Regions from separate parts of the Lysinibacillus sp. CTST325 genome, predicted to be linked through region 1. Evidence: riboswitches for the same ligand, from Rfam matches in the RefSeq annotation. Region 1 holds a riboswitch; each other region holds the start of a gene.
The links. A riboswitch is a leader RNA that binds a small molecule or an ion and turns the genes downstream of it on or off. The one in region 1 is predicted to bind cobalamin.
Positions count from the first base shown of each region.

Region 2: linked by a shared signal. The riboswitch ahead of ACYQ73_RS09040 (ribonucleotide reductase N-terminal alpha domain-containing protein) and the one ahead of nikA (nickel ABC transporter substrate-binding protein) in region 1 are both predicted to bind cobalamin.
Region 3: linked by a shared signal. The riboswitch ahead of cobT (nicotinate-nucleotide--dimethylbenzimidazole phosphoribosyltransferase) and the one ahead of nikA (nickel ABC transporter substrate-binding protein) in region 1 are both predicted to bind cobalamin.
Region 4: linked by a shared signal. The riboswitch ahead of ACYQ73_RS19545 (hypothetical protein) and the one ahead of nikA (nickel ABC transporter substrate-binding protein) in region 1 are both predicted to bind cobalamin.

Region 1 is NZ_BAAFHO010000002.1:298,551-302,769, forward strand. Features, by position in the region: gene nikB (nickel ABC transporter permease) at 1-570, opposite strand, end outside; gene nikA (nickel ABC transporter substrate-binding protein) at 642-2,255, opposite strand; cobalamin riboswitch at 2,405-2,597, opposite strand; gene ACYQ73_RS06885 (hypothetical protein) at 2,891-3,016, shown strand; gene ACYQ73_RS06890 (NUDIX domain-containing protein) at 3,334-3,456, opposite strand; gene ACYQ73_RS06895 (M3 family oligoendopeptidase) at 3,506-4,219, opposite strand, start outside.
Region 2 is NZ_BAAFHO010000002.1:697,571-701,789, forward strand. Features, by position in the region: partial or broken gene ACYQ73_RS09035 (ribonucleoside-diphosphate reductase subunit alpha) at 1-835, opposite strand, end outside; partial or broken gene ACYQ73_RS09040 (ribonucleotide reductase N-terminal alpha domain-containing protein) at 1,177-2,478, opposite strand; cobalamin riboswitch at 2,641-2,828, opposite strand; gene ACYQ73_RS09045 (hypothetical protein) at 2,939-3,622, opposite strand; gene ACYQ73_RS09050 (ECF transporter S component) at 3,619-4,113, opposite strand.
Region 3 is NZ_BAAFHO010000001.1:459,114-463,332, reverse strand. Features, by position in the region: gene ACYQ73_RS02395 (hypothetical protein) at 1-541, shown strand, start outside; gene ACYQ73_RS02390 (ABC transporter ATP-binding protein) at 556-1,485, shown strand; gene ACYQ73_RS02385 (ABC transporter permease) at 1,482-2,231, shown strand; cobalamin riboswitch at 2,318-2,495, shown strand; gene cobT (nicotinate-nucleotide--dimethylbenzimidazole phosphoribosyltransferase) at 2,610-3,665, shown strand; gene ACYQ73_RS02375 (trimeric intracellular cation channel family protein) at 3,777-4,219, opposite strand, start outside.
Region 4 is NZ_BAAFHO010000010.1:57,632-61,850, reverse strand. Features, by position in the region: gene ACYQ73_RS19550 (ABC transporter substrate-binding protein) at 305-1,267, opposite strand; gene ACYQ73_RS19545 (hypothetical protein) at 1,269-1,811, opposite strand; cobalamin riboswitch at 2,118-2,325, opposite strand; gene ACYQ73_RS19540 (hypothetical protein) at 2,557-3,105, opposite strand; gene ACYQ73_RS19535 (hypothetical protein) at 3,323-3,574, shown strand; gene ACYQ73_RS19530 (C40 family peptidase) at 3,666-4,219, opposite strand, start outside.

The DNA.
Region 1 (4,219 bases):
CTGTAAAGCTAATGCGAGTGCAGGTAAAACTAAATGAGCTAGTGTGCCCTTTCCATTTGTCGGGAAGATCCCTAATTTCAAACTAAATACATATAGTAGTAAAAAACCTAACCAAAAAGTTGGAATGGATACACTCATGATAGTCAATAGTCGAATTATTTTATCGATGATGGAATGCTTATACAAGGCACTTATGATCCCTAATGGCATACTTACTCCTAAAATCAACACAAATGCAGCAACAGCTAATTCAATGGTTGCAGGTAATTTAGCGAATAGCTCATGTGCCACGGGCAATTTACTAACAAAAGATGTCCCAAAATCTAAATGCAAAACGCCTTTTATCCATAGCAAATATTGAATAAAAAAAGATTTGTCTGTTCCAAGTTCTTCACGCAATGCTTGAATGGCTTCTGCTGTTGGCGCAACTCTCGCCAATCTAAGAATGACCTCAGCGGGCTCTACTGGAACGAAACGAATAAATACAAAGGTCAAGATGGATACGCCCAATAATACAAACGGCAATGTTAAAATTCTTTTTAAACAAAACATCCATGTCGATTCATACATGCTGTCACTTCCTACTCAATCCTATGATAAAGAGAGAGCTGTCTTTAATCGACATACTCTCTCTTTTACAATTATTTTTCTTTTTCCATTTGTGCATATGGAATATCATATTCAGATGCACGTGGAGCAAAATTTTTCATATATGGCTGATAAATCACGTTATTTGTTTCGTAAGATATAGGATAGAATAGTGCTTGGTCATGGAACTTTGTTAAAATATCCGTATAAAGTTGCACTCGCTCTTTTTCATCTGTACCTACTAATAATTGATGAATTTTAGTATCGATTTCTTTGGCATTTGGTAAGCCTAATTTCGCTTCATAGACACCATTAGCGTTTGGTGTAGCTGATTCATTAGCAAAGCTATGTGGATCTGTTGGTGGTCCATTTGTACGCCAGAAATTTATATCGACCTGATTATCCATTAATTTTTGCAAACCTACCATCACATCTGCGCCTTCTAAATTCAATTGTACCCCTATTTTTGCTAGTTCACCTTGCATTAGTTCCGCCATAGGTTTTTGTATCGCATCTGTTGCAATGTAGATTAAATCTAATGTTAGTGGCTGTCCGTTTTTAGAGCGAATTTTTTCACCCTTCTGTAGCGTCCATCCCGCTTCATCTAGCAATTGTTGCGCTTTTTTCGGATTATATAAAATTGGAGCTAAATCAATATTGGCATAAGGCACAGCATCCCAAAATAGTGTATTGGCCACTTTTTCAGTACCATGTGTAATACTGTCAACCATTTGCTCCTTATTGATTGCATATTGAATCGCTTGACGTACCTTTAATTCTACTAACGGACCTGACTGTGTATTAAACAGTAAAGCACGCGTAGACAAAGGTTCAGACGTAGCCGTTTTATATTTCCCACTATCTTTTAAAAACGTATAGTTATCTAAACTAATGATGCCGCGACCATATATTAAATCTAATTCTTCGTTTTCAAAGGCCAACGAAATAGATTCTGAATCAGGGATAATTTTTACTTTTATTTGTTCTACAAGAGGTTTTTCTCCCCAGTAGTTTTCGTTGCGACTAAATAAAGCATATTCATCCTTTTTGTAATCTGTTAATACCCATGGGCCTGTCCCAATAGGCGCTTTAATTGAATCTTGCGTCGCATCACCTTCAGGGAATCCATTATCACCTAAAAAGCGGAAAGGTCTTACAAAGGCAAGTTCGTTTAACACAGGATAATAAGGTTCATCCAATTGCAAACGAATTGTAAAGTCATCCACTTTCACAACCTCTTTAATATGATTGACCATGCCCATCCAAGAATGCATATCACGATTAGCTAAAACTGCATGAAAGTTACGAATCACATTGTCTGCATTAAAAGCCGTTCCATCAGAATACTTGACATCTTTTCTCAAATGGAAAACATAAGACGTTTTATCCTTTGAGATATCCCAACTTTCTGCTAGTTTCGGCGTAATTGTTCCATCATCGTTATATTCAACCAATGATTCATAGACCATTGCTTGTGCTGTCATTTGATTTGGTAAATATGTATGGGGATTTAATGGACCAACATCTAATGGCCATCCAATCGTTATCATTTTTTCGTCTGTCTGTTGTTTCGATGCTGTCTCTTCCTTTTCAGTGCTTGTACAGCCAGTGAGTAAACTGAACATCAAAATAAGTGTGAAAGGAAGTAAATACTTTGTCAATCTCATTTTCTGTCTCCTATCTTTGTTTGTGGTGCACTAAATGGAGAATCTACTGATTGATAGAAGGCATAAAAAAACCTTATTCCAAAAGAATAAGGACAGAATAACTTACTATGAGCAAGCACCCATCCATCTCCCTATCTTTCGTAGATCATCAATGAATCTCCTTACAAGCAGGCATTCTGGCTCATGAATCATGATTTTGCTTCACCTTCCCAAGTAATCACTCAGTGGTAATCGAAACAAAACTCCTCATTTACAGCTGCGGGACAGCATGGGATTTACACCCATTTTCCTTTTAATTGAATGAAAGCTTATTTCACTCAAACTTGTAATGGTTGCTATGAAATTAGTATTAAACATAACATGCTCTAATGTTCGCGTCAATTTTATTTTCTGAATATAATAAAAACCTGCTAGTAATGACTAACACAACAAGGCCAGGTATCTTACTCTGGCCTCGTTTACCTTCTTTTTATGTTTAGTCACGCTTTCTTCAATGAAAACAGCGTATAGATCGTATCAATTTCATGGGATTCTTCCAAAACCCACGAGGATGACGAAAAAATTGATTATACAAATGATTTAACGAGTGTTGGTACTTCTCCTTACCCTAAAAAAGAGTTTTTACAAATAATTTTATGCTTATTAAAGATAAGGAGAGAAATGTTACCCTACTATTAGTGATAGGTTGGAATAGTGACCAAACAAAAATGAATGCAGTGGGCTTTAATGCTTCAACAGGAGAATACATTAAGCCTAATTAAGTTTAATTCCTTATTCTGAGCTAACAAGGCCTTTAGTGAAATAAGGAGGATCGAAATCAATCTTTTTTTATTCAAAGCGTGATTTCTTATATGTAAAAAAATAAGACTTTTAAATTGATAAATTCAAAATGCACAAACAAAGCCAACTTCTTAGCATACAAGAAATTGGCTTTCGTTTTTTCGAAATTCGCTAAACATGGGATATATATCATTTGGTTGGCGAGACCCCAAACGGTAACCCACATTAATAAAATATGAATTGTTCACCTAATTGTTTATTTTAAATAATAATTGAATGTACATTCTCTACTACTAAGTTATCTGCCATTTGCTTTAATACCGTTAGCTTTTACATCAAAGCCCATTTCCTCGTTCACATCCCTACGAGCTGCATGGATGATGTTTTCACCATATTCAATACGTCCACCGGGAAAGTTCACCCACTAATGTCAGTAGGTTTATTTTCTTTTATTAAAGATTTCGTCATCTTTAAATAATGATACATTCACTACTTAATTTGATAAATTCATCCACATCGTTAATGCATAATTCAATTCCTTTTTTCCAAAAAGTTTCCGAAGTGATATCTTCACCTAAATGTTTCATCACTAAATCTTCTGTGCACATACTCCCTGAATCGCGAAGCAAATCTAAATAACATCTTTCGAATTCTTTACCTTCTTCTTTTGCCTTTGCAAATAAACTCAATGCAAACAAATATCCGAATGAATATGGAAAATTATAAAAAGGAGATTGTGTAATATAATAATGTGGTGTCCATATCCATGAATGCACTGAAGGATTATCAAGAGAACCATCATATCCTTCATCTATTGCTTCTTGCATAATTTCGTTTAAGCGTGAGGATGAAACAATTCCTTCTTTACGTTCTTCATAAAATTTCTTTTCAAATAAAAACCTAGAATGAATATTCATGAAATTCATGACACTACGCTTTAATTTCTCATCAAGTAAAAATAATTTTTCATTAGTAGATTTAGCTTTTTGCATTGCCGCATCTAATATAATCATCTCTGAAAATGTTGAAGCAGTTTCAGCAATGCTCATTGGATATTGTTTATTCATTCCATTAATAGATTTCATTGCATCGTTATGGAAGGCATGTCCTAATTCATGCGCAAGTGTTAATACATCTGTAATTGTACCGCCAAATGTCATGAAAACTCTTGATTCTTTCGAAAG
Region 2 (4,219 bases), 400 kb from region 1:
CCCAAGCATTCATATGCAATGCTAGTAAATCTTTCGCCTTAATCGTATTTTGAACGTATAAATTAAGTGAAATGCCTTGGTCGATATGACGTGCTCGTGCAGCATTTTGTTTAATTGTCCAATTTTGATCGATGAAATAAGCAGATTTATAATACCAAGTCGTCACAGGTGATAGATCAGGTACTGTTACTGGAATTTTGTAATCCTTCTTCTCTTCTGAATAACTCTTTTGGAAGATTGGATCAATCGTAGCCGTACTGCCTGCTAAAATAGATGTTGATGAGTTCGGTGCAACTGCCATTACATAGCCGTTACGCATCCCTTTTTCAGCAACCGCGGCGCGTAACGCGTTCCATTTATGACTGTCATAGCCACGTTTGTCAAAATACGCACCCGTATGCCAATCTGAGCCTTCAAATAATGGGTAAGCTCCTTTTTCACATGCCAAATCGTTAGAAGCACGAATCGTTAAATACGCAATTTCCTCATATAGCTTGTCCGCAAACTCTACAGCTTCCTCAGACTCCCATTGAATTTCTTTCAAAGCTAATAAATGGTGCCAGCCAAATGTGCCAAGTCCAATACCACGGTAGCGTAGGTTCGTACGCTCTGCTTGTTTTACTGGAATTGTATTTAGAGCAATAACGTTATCTAACATACGTACTTGAACTGGGATTAATCGTTCTAGAACGCCAGCCGGTACAGCTCTACCTAAATTAATAGATGATAAGTTACATACAACGAAATCTCCAGGCTTGCGACGTGTTACGATGACATCATCTTCTAGGGTAATAGATTCGAATTCAGTCGCTGACATATTTTGGAATATCTCTGTCCTTTTTCTTCAACTAGGTTCGCTAAACCTAATCCGTTCTCTTTTGAACTGCTGTATATCACTATACAGAGGAGACTATATCATCATCCTCAGCTCTACCTGTAGGATGCTCCGCTTTTCCCTTTATGAATTATCCCATTTTATAGGGCCTCGCTTGAGGGGTACTCTACTCGCTTCTTCACTCATATTTTTCAATGAGCTATGCTTTCGATAGTCGTTAGGCTTTTACTTTTGATTAATTAATTTAATCAAAAGATTTAGCACGGTGGGTTATCACATTGTGACTTTCCCCGTTTAACGGAGTTTTCGACAACCATTTCTGATTGAAGGTGCTACTATTAACACAAATTGCTTGAGTAAATCATCCCTTCATGCTTATTCGGATTCATACGATTTACTTCATCACGATAGAACATAAACGGCACGCCTGTTTCTAGCTGTGAGCGCATAATACGCTTCATAATATCAATGGCTGGTACGACTTCACGACTTAACAATGGATTCGCGATACATTCCTCATATTTAGTACGGAAAGAACCGTCACCCTTTTTCTCATCGTAGAAATCTTCTAGTGAGTAGCCCATAACCTCTCGTACTTCATGCGGGTCAAATAAATGCCAATCCCCACGTGCCTCAACAGTTTCCATAAATATATCCGGTAAGCATAGCCCTGTGAAAATATCATGGGCACGTAGACGTTCATCCCCATTGTTTAAGCGTAAATCTAAAAACGTAAAGACGTCTTTATGCCAAACATCTAGATAGACAGCAATAGCTCCTTGTCGTTGCCCAAGCTGATCGACTGAAACCGCTGTATTATTAAGCTGTTTAATCCATGGTAAAACGCCACTTGATGCACCTTTAAAACCTTTAATAGATGAGCCTCGGCTACGAATTTTACCCATATAAACACCAATACCACCGCCGTACTTCGATAATGTTGCGACATCTGTATTCGTGTCATAAATGCTTTGTAAACTATCATCTACTGTATCGATAAAGCAACTAGATAGCTGTCCATGTGTTTTACCTGCATTCGATAATGTCGGTGTGGCAACAGTCATATATAAATTACTCATTGCCCAGTAAGATTCACGGACTTTCTCTAAACGATTTTCTGTTTCATCCTGCATCAGAGTCATTGCAATGACCATCCATCGTTCCTGCGGTAATTCCACTGGTGTTTTCGTGTAATCACGGACTACATAGCGGTCCATTAATGTTTTTAAACCAATATACGTAAACAACTCATCACGACTTGATTCTAGATAAGAAGCGAGTTCCTGAAGCTCCTGCTCACTATACTTTGTTGTTAAACTTTCATGATACAAACCAGCTTCTGTATAGTGTGCTAAATGTTCTGGAAAAACCTTATAAACATCTTTCACTGAGACACCACGACGCGTTGCAAATTGATCATACAGTTTTTCTAAATAAACTTGAGCTGCGACAAATGTCCAGTATGGCTCCTCCTCATCAATTAAGCTAAGCGTTTGTAAAATCATCGCATCCGCCCATGCTTCAAATGTCGCATTGTCGTTTTTTCGTAGCCATCGATCCGATAATCTTACAAAACTTTCGAGTTCATCCTCCGTGTAATTTTTCTTTAGCTTAGCAATTTGCTGTTCGATTTGAATTGTCATGTACACATTCTCTCCCTTTCCTTCTCCAGCAACACAAAAAGCGATCACGCAACATCTATCGGTTACGTGATCGCAGTAAAATCGGAAATGGAAATGAAGGACATGCACACAAAGAAGTGAACAAATCTCTCGCCTCCACTTCTCAATCCCCGAAGAATGTGTTGCTGTCTTGAACATATCGGCAGGTCTCCTGGCTCATGCTTCCTCCAAATGATAACCTTCCCGTTCTTCACAGTGGCCTACTCATCATTTGTCAGCACTTACAGTTGCGGGGACAGCTTCGGCTTAAGATGACTCTTTTTCCGAATTCCCTTTTAAACCATATTGGTACCGCTCGTCCAAAATACTATATATTGTGTTTTAACTCCTAAACAAATCTAACATATTGTGTTTATTGTTGCAATAGGCGTTTTGCCCCTTGCACGTTATAAAGTGCGACATTTTCTCGAAGCAAGCCCAATTACAATGCAGTTTTACGTAGTTTTTCAAAATTTCTAGGAAATTTTTTTTGTGCTAGCTGCTCTTTTTCAGGCTGTATTCCTAGCAAAACTACTGCACATGGACCAGCCGATTTCTCAACATCTAACGAACTTTTGACCTGTTGTTCACCAAAAAGCCGAGTAAATTCGGCTTGTAGACCTTTTGATCCAACTGGCCATACTTGCTGCACGATTCCCTCTTTCCACGCCTGAAAAATAGGTTGCAGCTGTGCGACATCTTCAGGCTGTGCAAGGATTTCATTGCCTACAAGCGGTAGTCCATAGGTGTACCAACTAAGCTGTTCATGCTTAGTTGCTGCGTGTTTTTGCTGCTCACCTAGCATCGTTATAGACAATCCTGATTGTACAGTCGCCATATTGGACTCTGTACTACCATCTATCGGCGGACAACTAAGACCAGCCTCATCAAAAACCTGCTGAATGCCTGCAACATAACGAGACCATGCAGCATCCCCTGAAAAATTAGCGAGTAAAATATGGCTTGGTAAAGCATTTGCAGCAAGCTGCTCTAAAAAAGTAACACGCGCCGTGAAGTATGCCGTTAGTTGGTCTGGGGCAGACACAACATCTTGTGGTTTTTCACCAATCGCCGCGGCATTATCTGTTGTAGCAAACAGCTCACCTATTTTTATTGCATTTCTCAATGTACTCGACCTTCTTTACGCCCAAACACATTCGACAAAATTGGCATCACAATTGCAACGATCACTAGGTTTATGAGTGTTGCCAATGGAAGACTAGTCAGTGCCGCCCAGTAAAATGCCGGACTAATGATAAAGTAAAATGGTAAAGGTGCCACAACGCCATTTAAAACAAGTGCCACAGGCCATTTCCAGAAATGCATTCCTTTTTTATGCATGACCCCAAAGACCCATACAACAATAAACATTTCTACTGCGATAATAATATGTAGAGGCCCATATGGAAATCCAGTAGTTAAGGCTGAGATAAAATGCCCAATGACTCCCGCAACTCCAGCTAATACTGGAGATAAAAATACAACGCTCAACAATGCAGGTGCAGAGTCAAGCGCAGCAGTTGAAATAAATATTGGAATTTTAATAACTGCACCTACTGCACAAATTGCCGCTACCATAGCAGTGAGCGTCAATTTTATCAATCTTTGTCGATCCATCCCATTTCCTCTTTTCTTTAAATTTTTTATAATAGCGTGGGATTGATTTCCGTTCCGGTTGGGCGCTTTCCTGGGGGCGTCCGATGAGCCGCTTCGCTGCACAACA
Region 3 (4,219 bases), on a different contig from region 1:
AGAAAATTCAGATAAATCATCCTCTTCTTTTGTATCTATATGTTATGAATTTAACAATGGATTATCAAAAGATGAAAAAATTTATTTATCTTTGTTTAGTATGATGATGACAATGAATGACACGGGATTGCTGTATGAAGAATTTCGGTTGAAAAAACAAAGTGTGTATTTTATCGTGTGCTTACCTTTTCATTTTAAATATGAAAGTATTTTGCAAGTCCAATTTATTACTGAACAAGAAGATTTAGAATCACTCATCTTACATATTAATGAAAAGATGAATATAGACAGTAAAGAAATTAACATTATGAATAAATATTTAGAGAAAAGCAAAAAGTTTTTACAGCATAAAATTTACAAGATATTAGAAAATGATAAGGATTTTTTATTATTTTTAGGTAATGAGCGGGTTATTGAAAGGCATCATTTATCATTAGATGAAATGCTTCAAGTTCTTGATAATATTGATATTAAAGACATGCAAGCATTTATAAATGAAAAGTTAAATCATGCAACAATGAAGCGAATCATTCTATCATAATTGAGGTGTTCTAATTGAATGAAGCAATATCAATAAAAGATTTGAGTTTTTCGTATACCTTAAATAAACAAATATTGAAAAATATTAATTTAACGATAAACCACAATGAAGTGTTTGGGTTACTAGGACCAAACGGAGCTGGAAAAACAACTTTATTAGAATGTATACAAGGAGTTAAAAATGGATTCACTGGCACCATAACTGTCAATGGTTTAGATGTTACAAAAGATGGAGATAAAATTAAACCACTTATAGGTGTACAATTTCAGTCAAACTCCTATTTTGATCATATTAAGGTGGATGAATTGTTCGAATTTTTCGCCACATTATACAATATGGAGATTACTGAAAAAGAAATTGAAGACTTATTAAAAAAAGTCAATATGCAAGAACATAAAAGAGCTTACGTTAATAAACTTTCTGGCGGGCAAAAACAAAGAATAAGTATAGCATTAAGTATTCTCAATAAACCACAGGTCTTGTTTTTGGATGAACCAACAACTGGTTTAGATCCAAACTCTAGAAAAGATTTGTGGCATATTATTAAGGATATTAGAAAAGAAGGGACAACAATAATCCTAACGACACATTATATGGAAGAAGTAGAAGCACTCTGTGATAATGTATGTTTTATAAACGATGGGAGTATTTATACAGTAGGAAAACCTGAAGAAATTATTAAAAATGCTAATTTAAACTCGGTTATTAAAATAGGTTTAATAGTAGATTCTTCTGTCCAGTATTTAGAAAGTTGTTCGACAGTAGATAAGATTAAAAAAGAAGATGACTATTTCTACTTATACACGAAGGATATTAGAAAAACGTTAGATTATATAAATAAATTAGAAGATGAAAAAAGAATAACAACAACGAGCATTAATATTCAAAAAGCAAATTTAGAAGATGTATTCTTAAATATGACTGGAAGTGTTTTGAAATTATGAATAGTTTTGTTAATTTATCTTCTATATTTTTCAAAATGGAAATAAGAAATAAACAAGCGGTTATTATGAGTACGGTGTTCCCTATTCTAATGATGGCTTTAATGGGTACAGCAGGGAAAGACGCTGCAAGAGAGGGTATGTCATATATGTCCTATATTTTCCCTGGTATTCTAGGGATGGCTTATGGAGCTATAGGTCTTATAGCTTTACCCGTTATGATTGCTTCGTATAGGGAAAGGGGTATTTTTAAAAAAATTAAAGTTACTCCAATCTCTACATCAAAAATAATGGTATCTATTTTCAGTACACAGCTTTTCATTATGGCTATACAAACAGTTATTATTTTGGGCATTAGTGTTTTCATTTTTAATGTTCAATTAAATTTTAATTCAATTTATACTCTTTTATTAATTCCATTGTTATTAATGGGTGGTCTTAGCTTATTAGCCATCGGTTTAATAATCGGAATTTACGCTAATAACGCAAAAAATGCCACAACTATGGGGAATCTTTCAAATCTAGTTTTCATTTTTTTAGGTGGTACTTTCTTCCCGAGCGATGTGTGGCCAAAATTTCTAATGCCATTTGTTTATATTAATCCACTTAATTATATTATTGAAGCTATTAGAAAAACACTGATCTTCGAGACACAAAATCTCAACACTTATCTGACTGAATTATCAGTATTAACTGCTATAGCAGTAATTACTTTAGTATTTTGTGTTAAAGTTTTTAAATATGAATAATTAAGCATATTTATTTACTTAAATAACAATGAAGCTTGAAAATTTAAAATGTTGACACAATGAGCGCTTTGCCGTAGATTTAAAGTAATTGCATAAAAGCGTTAGGTGCCCACTGCGGGAGAATAGGGAATAAAGTGAAAAGCTTTAGCGGTCCCACCACTGTAAAAAGGGAGTTTCATAGAGAATGCCACTAGCATCGTTCTGGGAAGGTTCTATGAAATGTTGAAATTGAGCCAGGAGACCTGCCTATCTGCTTCGTATTATATAGACGATGGAAAAGTCTGTAGTTTATTTGTTATGGATAAACTACAGGCTTTTTATTTTTTTCTCAAAATCATTCTTCGAGTAACGAGGGCAAAAAAGAAAGGGGAAATTTTCATGCAATTATTACAACAAACGATCCACAACATTCAAAGTGCCGACCACAAAATGATGGGGCAGGCAAGAGAACGCATAGATGCACTTTGCAAGCCACCTAGTAGTCTGGGAAAGCTGGAAACTCTAGCTGTGCAACTATCTGGTATTACAGGTGAACTATATCCTGCAATTGATAATAAAGCAATTATTGTCTGTGCCGCGGATCATGGTGTCTGTGATGAAGGAGTGACACCGAATCCACAAAATGTGACGGTCTTCCAAACATTAAATTTTCCTAGAGGCGGAACTGGTGTCTGTGCTATCGCAAAAATCACAGATGCTAAAATTGTCACAGTGGACGTTGGTGTAAAAGAGGATATTCCGAACGATGCTGGTGTCATCTTAAAAAAGATTAAATATGGCACGGACAATATGGCAAAAGGTCCTGCTATGTCAAGGGAAGAAGCCATTCAATCTATTGAAGTAGGAATTGAAGTAGCTACGGAAGAAATTAAAAAAGGGATAAATGTACTCGGGACAGGTGAAATGGGTATCGGTAATACAACACCGAGTGCTGCCATATTATCGGTTCTTCGCGAATGTCATCCGAAAGAAGTGACAGGCTTCGGTGCAGGTGTTGGACCAGGGGGAATAGCACATAAAGTAAAGGTCATTCACAACGCTATTGCATTAAACAAACCAAATCGTCATGATGCTATAGATATTCTCTCAAAAGTCGGTGGATTAGAAATAGGCGCTATGGCAGGAGTGATACTTGCTGCCGCCGCACATCGTAAACCAGTTGTTATTGATGGCTTTATTTCTACTATTGCTGCTCTTATTGCATACGAACTCGAACCAAACGTAAAAGACTATGTCATTCCTTCACATGCCTCTGAAGAACCAGGTGCAAAAATTGCAGCTGAAATGCTCGGAATTGAACCGATGCTGCAAATGAATATGCGATTAGGTGAGGGTTCTGGTGCAGCTTTAGCCTTTCCTATTTTGGACGCAGCTTGCTCTATGATGAAAAATATGACTACTTTAGAAGAAGCTATGTTGCTGTTGAAAAATTAACTTTAGTCGCTGCTGTGGATGCACGGAGTTTGTGATAAATAAGGAATTAAATTTAAAATTCAAAACAAGCCCAAATCTGATATTTGGGCTTGTTTTTATGCAACAGTATAACTATGCTCGATTCAACTTCCGTAACGGTAAACGCCATTTCCTCATATATGAAAGTATTCTTAGTACTGTGATCACACCAAATAATACATATAAAAAGATATCCCCTGTAAATAGTTGAAGTCCGATGATAAGCCCGGCTATTGCTGCCCAAACACCATAGATTTCATCACGGAGGACTAAAGGTTGTCGTCTAGCTAATAAATCGCGAATAATTCCACCACCTGATCCTGTTAAGACAGCAGCTACAATAACGGCACTAATAGGCATGTCGAGCTTCACAGCATAAAGGGCACCTTGAATCGCAAATGCCGATAATCCAATAGCATCAGTGAAATTGCCCCAGCGATGCCAGTGTTGAATGAGTCGATGTGGAAATAAGAAAAAAATTGTGATGGCTGCAATGGCAATTTGAAACATCATATCTTGACCCCACAATGTTGTTA
Region 4 (4,219 bases), on a different contig from region 1:
GGGGGATTTCAGCGATACTTTATTGAGGAGGAGGTGGCGACCGTATTACCTGATCACTTTTTCATCATAGCTGAGCACTTATCCACTTCTCCCGATCACTTCTTCATCAAAGCGGAGCAGTTATCCACTCCACCCTTCACTTTTTCTTCAAAGCGGAGTAGTTTTCCACTCTACCCGACCACTTTTTCTCCAAAGCGGAGCAGGGCCAAGGAATCTTCATAGTAAATCTCTCACTACCAGATAATTACCCATCAAAAAAGCTGCCCATAAAGGACAGCTCCAAAATACTCTTTTTCAATATAGACTATTTAAATAACTCAGGGTATGTTGCTTTTGCTACTAACTCAACAGCTTCGCCAATACGTGGACCTGGACGGTTTGAGATATCAGTATCTATAGAATAAACCGCTTTATTTTGAATGGCAGGAATTGAATTCCATCCATCACGAGAAAGAATTTCTGCCGCTGAATTTTCCACATAGTTTACTGTTGTTAAAATGACTTCTGGATTTTTCGCTATGATATCTTCCTCAGATACCTTTGCCCAGCTTTCAAGGTCAGCAAAAACGTTGTTAACATGTGCCGCATTTAAAATCTCTTGTTGGAATGTACCAGAACCAGCTGTATAGATGTCTGGCTTTGGACTAATTTCTAAGTAGATATTTTTTGGTTTTTTCACATCTTTAACTTTTGCTTGGACTTCCGCAATTTTAGCTTTAATATCTACATTTAACTTGTCGCCTTTATCTTTGATTCCCATAACTGTAGCGATTTGTTCGATATCCCCATAAACATCATCAAATGATTTAGCTGATTGAATCGCAAACACTTTAATACCCGCATCTTCGAGACCTTTTAAGGCATTTAAATTTTCTTCATCGCCTCCAGTTGTATAGGCAATAACGACATCTGGCTTTAGGGCTAAAATACGCTCACTATTGAATGTTGTAGAACTAGAGACGCGCTCAATTTTTTGTGCTTCTTCTGGATACGTATCATACTCAGTTGCACCAACGATTTTATCACCCACACCTAGAGCAAATAAAATTTCTGTATTACTCGGTTGTAATGAAACAATAGTTTTAGGTGCAGCATCAAACTCTACCTCTACTCCACGGTCATCCTTAACTTTATAGCTAGTTTTCTCAACTTGTTGATCTTCCTTAGAAGTAGCTTCTTTATTAGTATCCTCTTTCGTGCCACAGCCAACTAATACTAGTGCCAGCATCAACACAGAAAGCCATTGTAGCTTAAACATTTTTTTCATTTCATTGTTTCTCCTTTTTCTTTTTCATCGGGTATGACTTACTAATAAACGGTATTTCAGCAATACCAGCATGCTGATTCATATAGACAGCCATTACAAAAAAGACATTGGCTAGTAATCCTAAATAATCAAAGAGAATAGCTGGTACTTCCCGTTCTTCAGATACTTTGTGTAAAACGCGATATGATTTTTTCGCCTCACTACGGCATAAATGTAATGAAGTAGCAGCCCCTGTCCCTTGTGGTAATACAAAGTTTTGTATTTCTTCTTTAACATAGCTAACGTAGAAATCATAGCGATCACTTAGCCAAGTCAAATCATCTTCGGTTACCGCCAATTTACCTCGGACTGAGCCATTCACATGGTAAGCCATTGGTAAAATAGCTAATAAATCACCTGCTACTACCTCTACCGTTTCCTTTTTTACCGCTCCCAAAGCGACGCCAATATGTGTTGTAAGGCTATCTGTTCGAATTTCAAAATCTACTGTTGATGCCTTTTCACGCATAAACGGATAACAAGAATAACGTGCATCTTTTTTCAAATCTAAGTCCCCGCTTTCCTTCGTGAAAAATTCTTACTTTATCAATCTCGCCTAAGCGTAATTGTAGCTGTCGCTACAGAAAACATTTGCCGCTGTCGCGCAGATAAACAATGTGTCCGAAGGCTTTATCTTCATTTGAATGAAGATAAACACCCTCCCTAGCATTCCATCAGGTGAATTATACGTGTACATAAAAAAACGTTGTTCCCACTCATAAGGAAACAACGAAAATAACATAAATAGTGTCGTATAGACACGACATAGCCTATGTAATTGCCGCATTTTCTCCTAGCTTCCGAAGAGTTATCATACGTTCAAACAAAGGTCGGTCTCCTGGCTTGTACAGTTCACTACATTCAATCACGTTGTGAGTCATAAAATAACCTTCCCATCAGATATTTCGACAGTGGTGTATCTTTATGATTCCTGTACTTACAGTTGCGGAAACAGCTTCGGTTTTTCACCGAATTCCCGATTATGCTATAATTCAGCACCCTTATTCTGCAAGAATTATTCACTTGTTAAGCAGTTTAACATAGATTAATAGGAAAAAATAGCTGTGGAATAGAATACACAAATACGATGGATAAAAATCATGCAGGTATTACCTTATGCACGCGGATGTTTTCATTGCCCCCACGGGTATTTCTCATGCTCGTGCAGGTATTAGTTATACTTCATAGATTGATGTTATAAAGGCTATCTCTACGAAAGAAATTGCGTAAAAACAGCTATTTTACTACTTTTAACGGATGGCATTCTTATATTTCTTTTTGTATTTAACATCTTCTTCTTCTTCAATTAAGCGCTGTGCAATCTCTAGTAGTTTCGGGTCTTTCGTTGCATCGAATAGCTTTTTAAAAGATACAATAATATCATAGCGTATCAATGTCGGGTGCTTTTCGTCTATGCATATTTGAAATCTTTTCGCCAAATATGACACGACTAAATCTCTTTGGACCTGCCCTGCTAAACCTATTCTCCAAATTGCCTGCAAAGTATGCCTCGCAGTTTCTGTTTTTTCATCATACGTTACTGCCCAAATCTTTAAGAAGTCCTCTAATACCCTTTCTTCAGGATCACTTTTTGCTGCCAATGCGCATAAAAATTGTGCAGCACTTGCACGCACATGCCCATTTTTGTATGTAAGAGCCTGAACAAGTTGTTCCCAAACTGAATATGTCCAATCAACTGGTTCCTGCATAATTTTCATTAATTCTTCGTATGATTTGTATTGAATATCACGGTCATGCTCTGTTAAATTACTAAAAAGTTGCAAAATCTCTTTTTCCATGATTCATCCCTACCTTTATTGTTTCAGAACGCAAAAATGGCAAACTTGTAAGTATTATTCTAATTTCTATCATTCATTACTTTACTACTACGAAACTAAAGTCACAAACACTTTTAATTTCACAGTAAGATCCCTAATTGTTATATTTCAAAATTATCAGAAATGAGTATCAATATGCAAGGAAACATTTCTTTCAGCTATAAAAGACACATTTTTTATGATTGGAATTGGCCTTCTACGAATCCAAGTGAAATACGCTATAACGATGACAATCATTATAGCGATAATTGATGCTATACCTTTCATCGGCTCTATTTCCATTTTAGTAACTGGTAATATGATAGTAAATATATCTACTTATGTAAATTTATTCATCCTAGATGTTATTTTACTCATTATTCATCGAGTAGTCGAGCCTAAATTAATGGATAACTATACCGGGATGATAGGTTTACTCGCAGAATCTTGAATACCGTCAAATATTAAAAAAGGTCATCTTTGTAATTTTTTTTACAAAGATGACCTTTTTGCTATTTAAATCGTCTATATAATAGTAGGGCTTATTGAATACGACCGAAGCCTACTAAATATTGATTCCACCAATCAAGTGATTCAATGACAACACCTTTATTTTGAGCATCGATCATCGTGTTATTCCCTAAGTAAATACCAACATGCGCTATGCCTGAACCATAGCTGAAGAATACTAGGTCACCTACACGTGCTTCACTTGCTGAAATACGTTGTGTTGCTAAATATTGTTGTGATGCTGTACGTGGTAAAGATACACCAGCTTGTTTGTAAGACCATTGTACAAGACCTGAACAGTCAAATCCTGTTGATGGGTTACTGCCGCCCCAAACATAGCTACGACCTAAGAATTGCTTTGCAGTTGAAATTGCATCACCTGAAGATGCAGTACCCGAACCAGAACCAACAACGACTTTTTGTGATGATTTTTCATTGTTCGCTTTGGCACTATTGCTAGCGTTGCTAGTATTACTGTTATTATTGTTACCATTATTATCGTTAGCGTTGTTATTCGTTGCTTGTACTACCGGAGTAGCTGCTTGAAGTGCACGTAAACGAGCTGCTTCTTCCTCTGCTGCTTTAC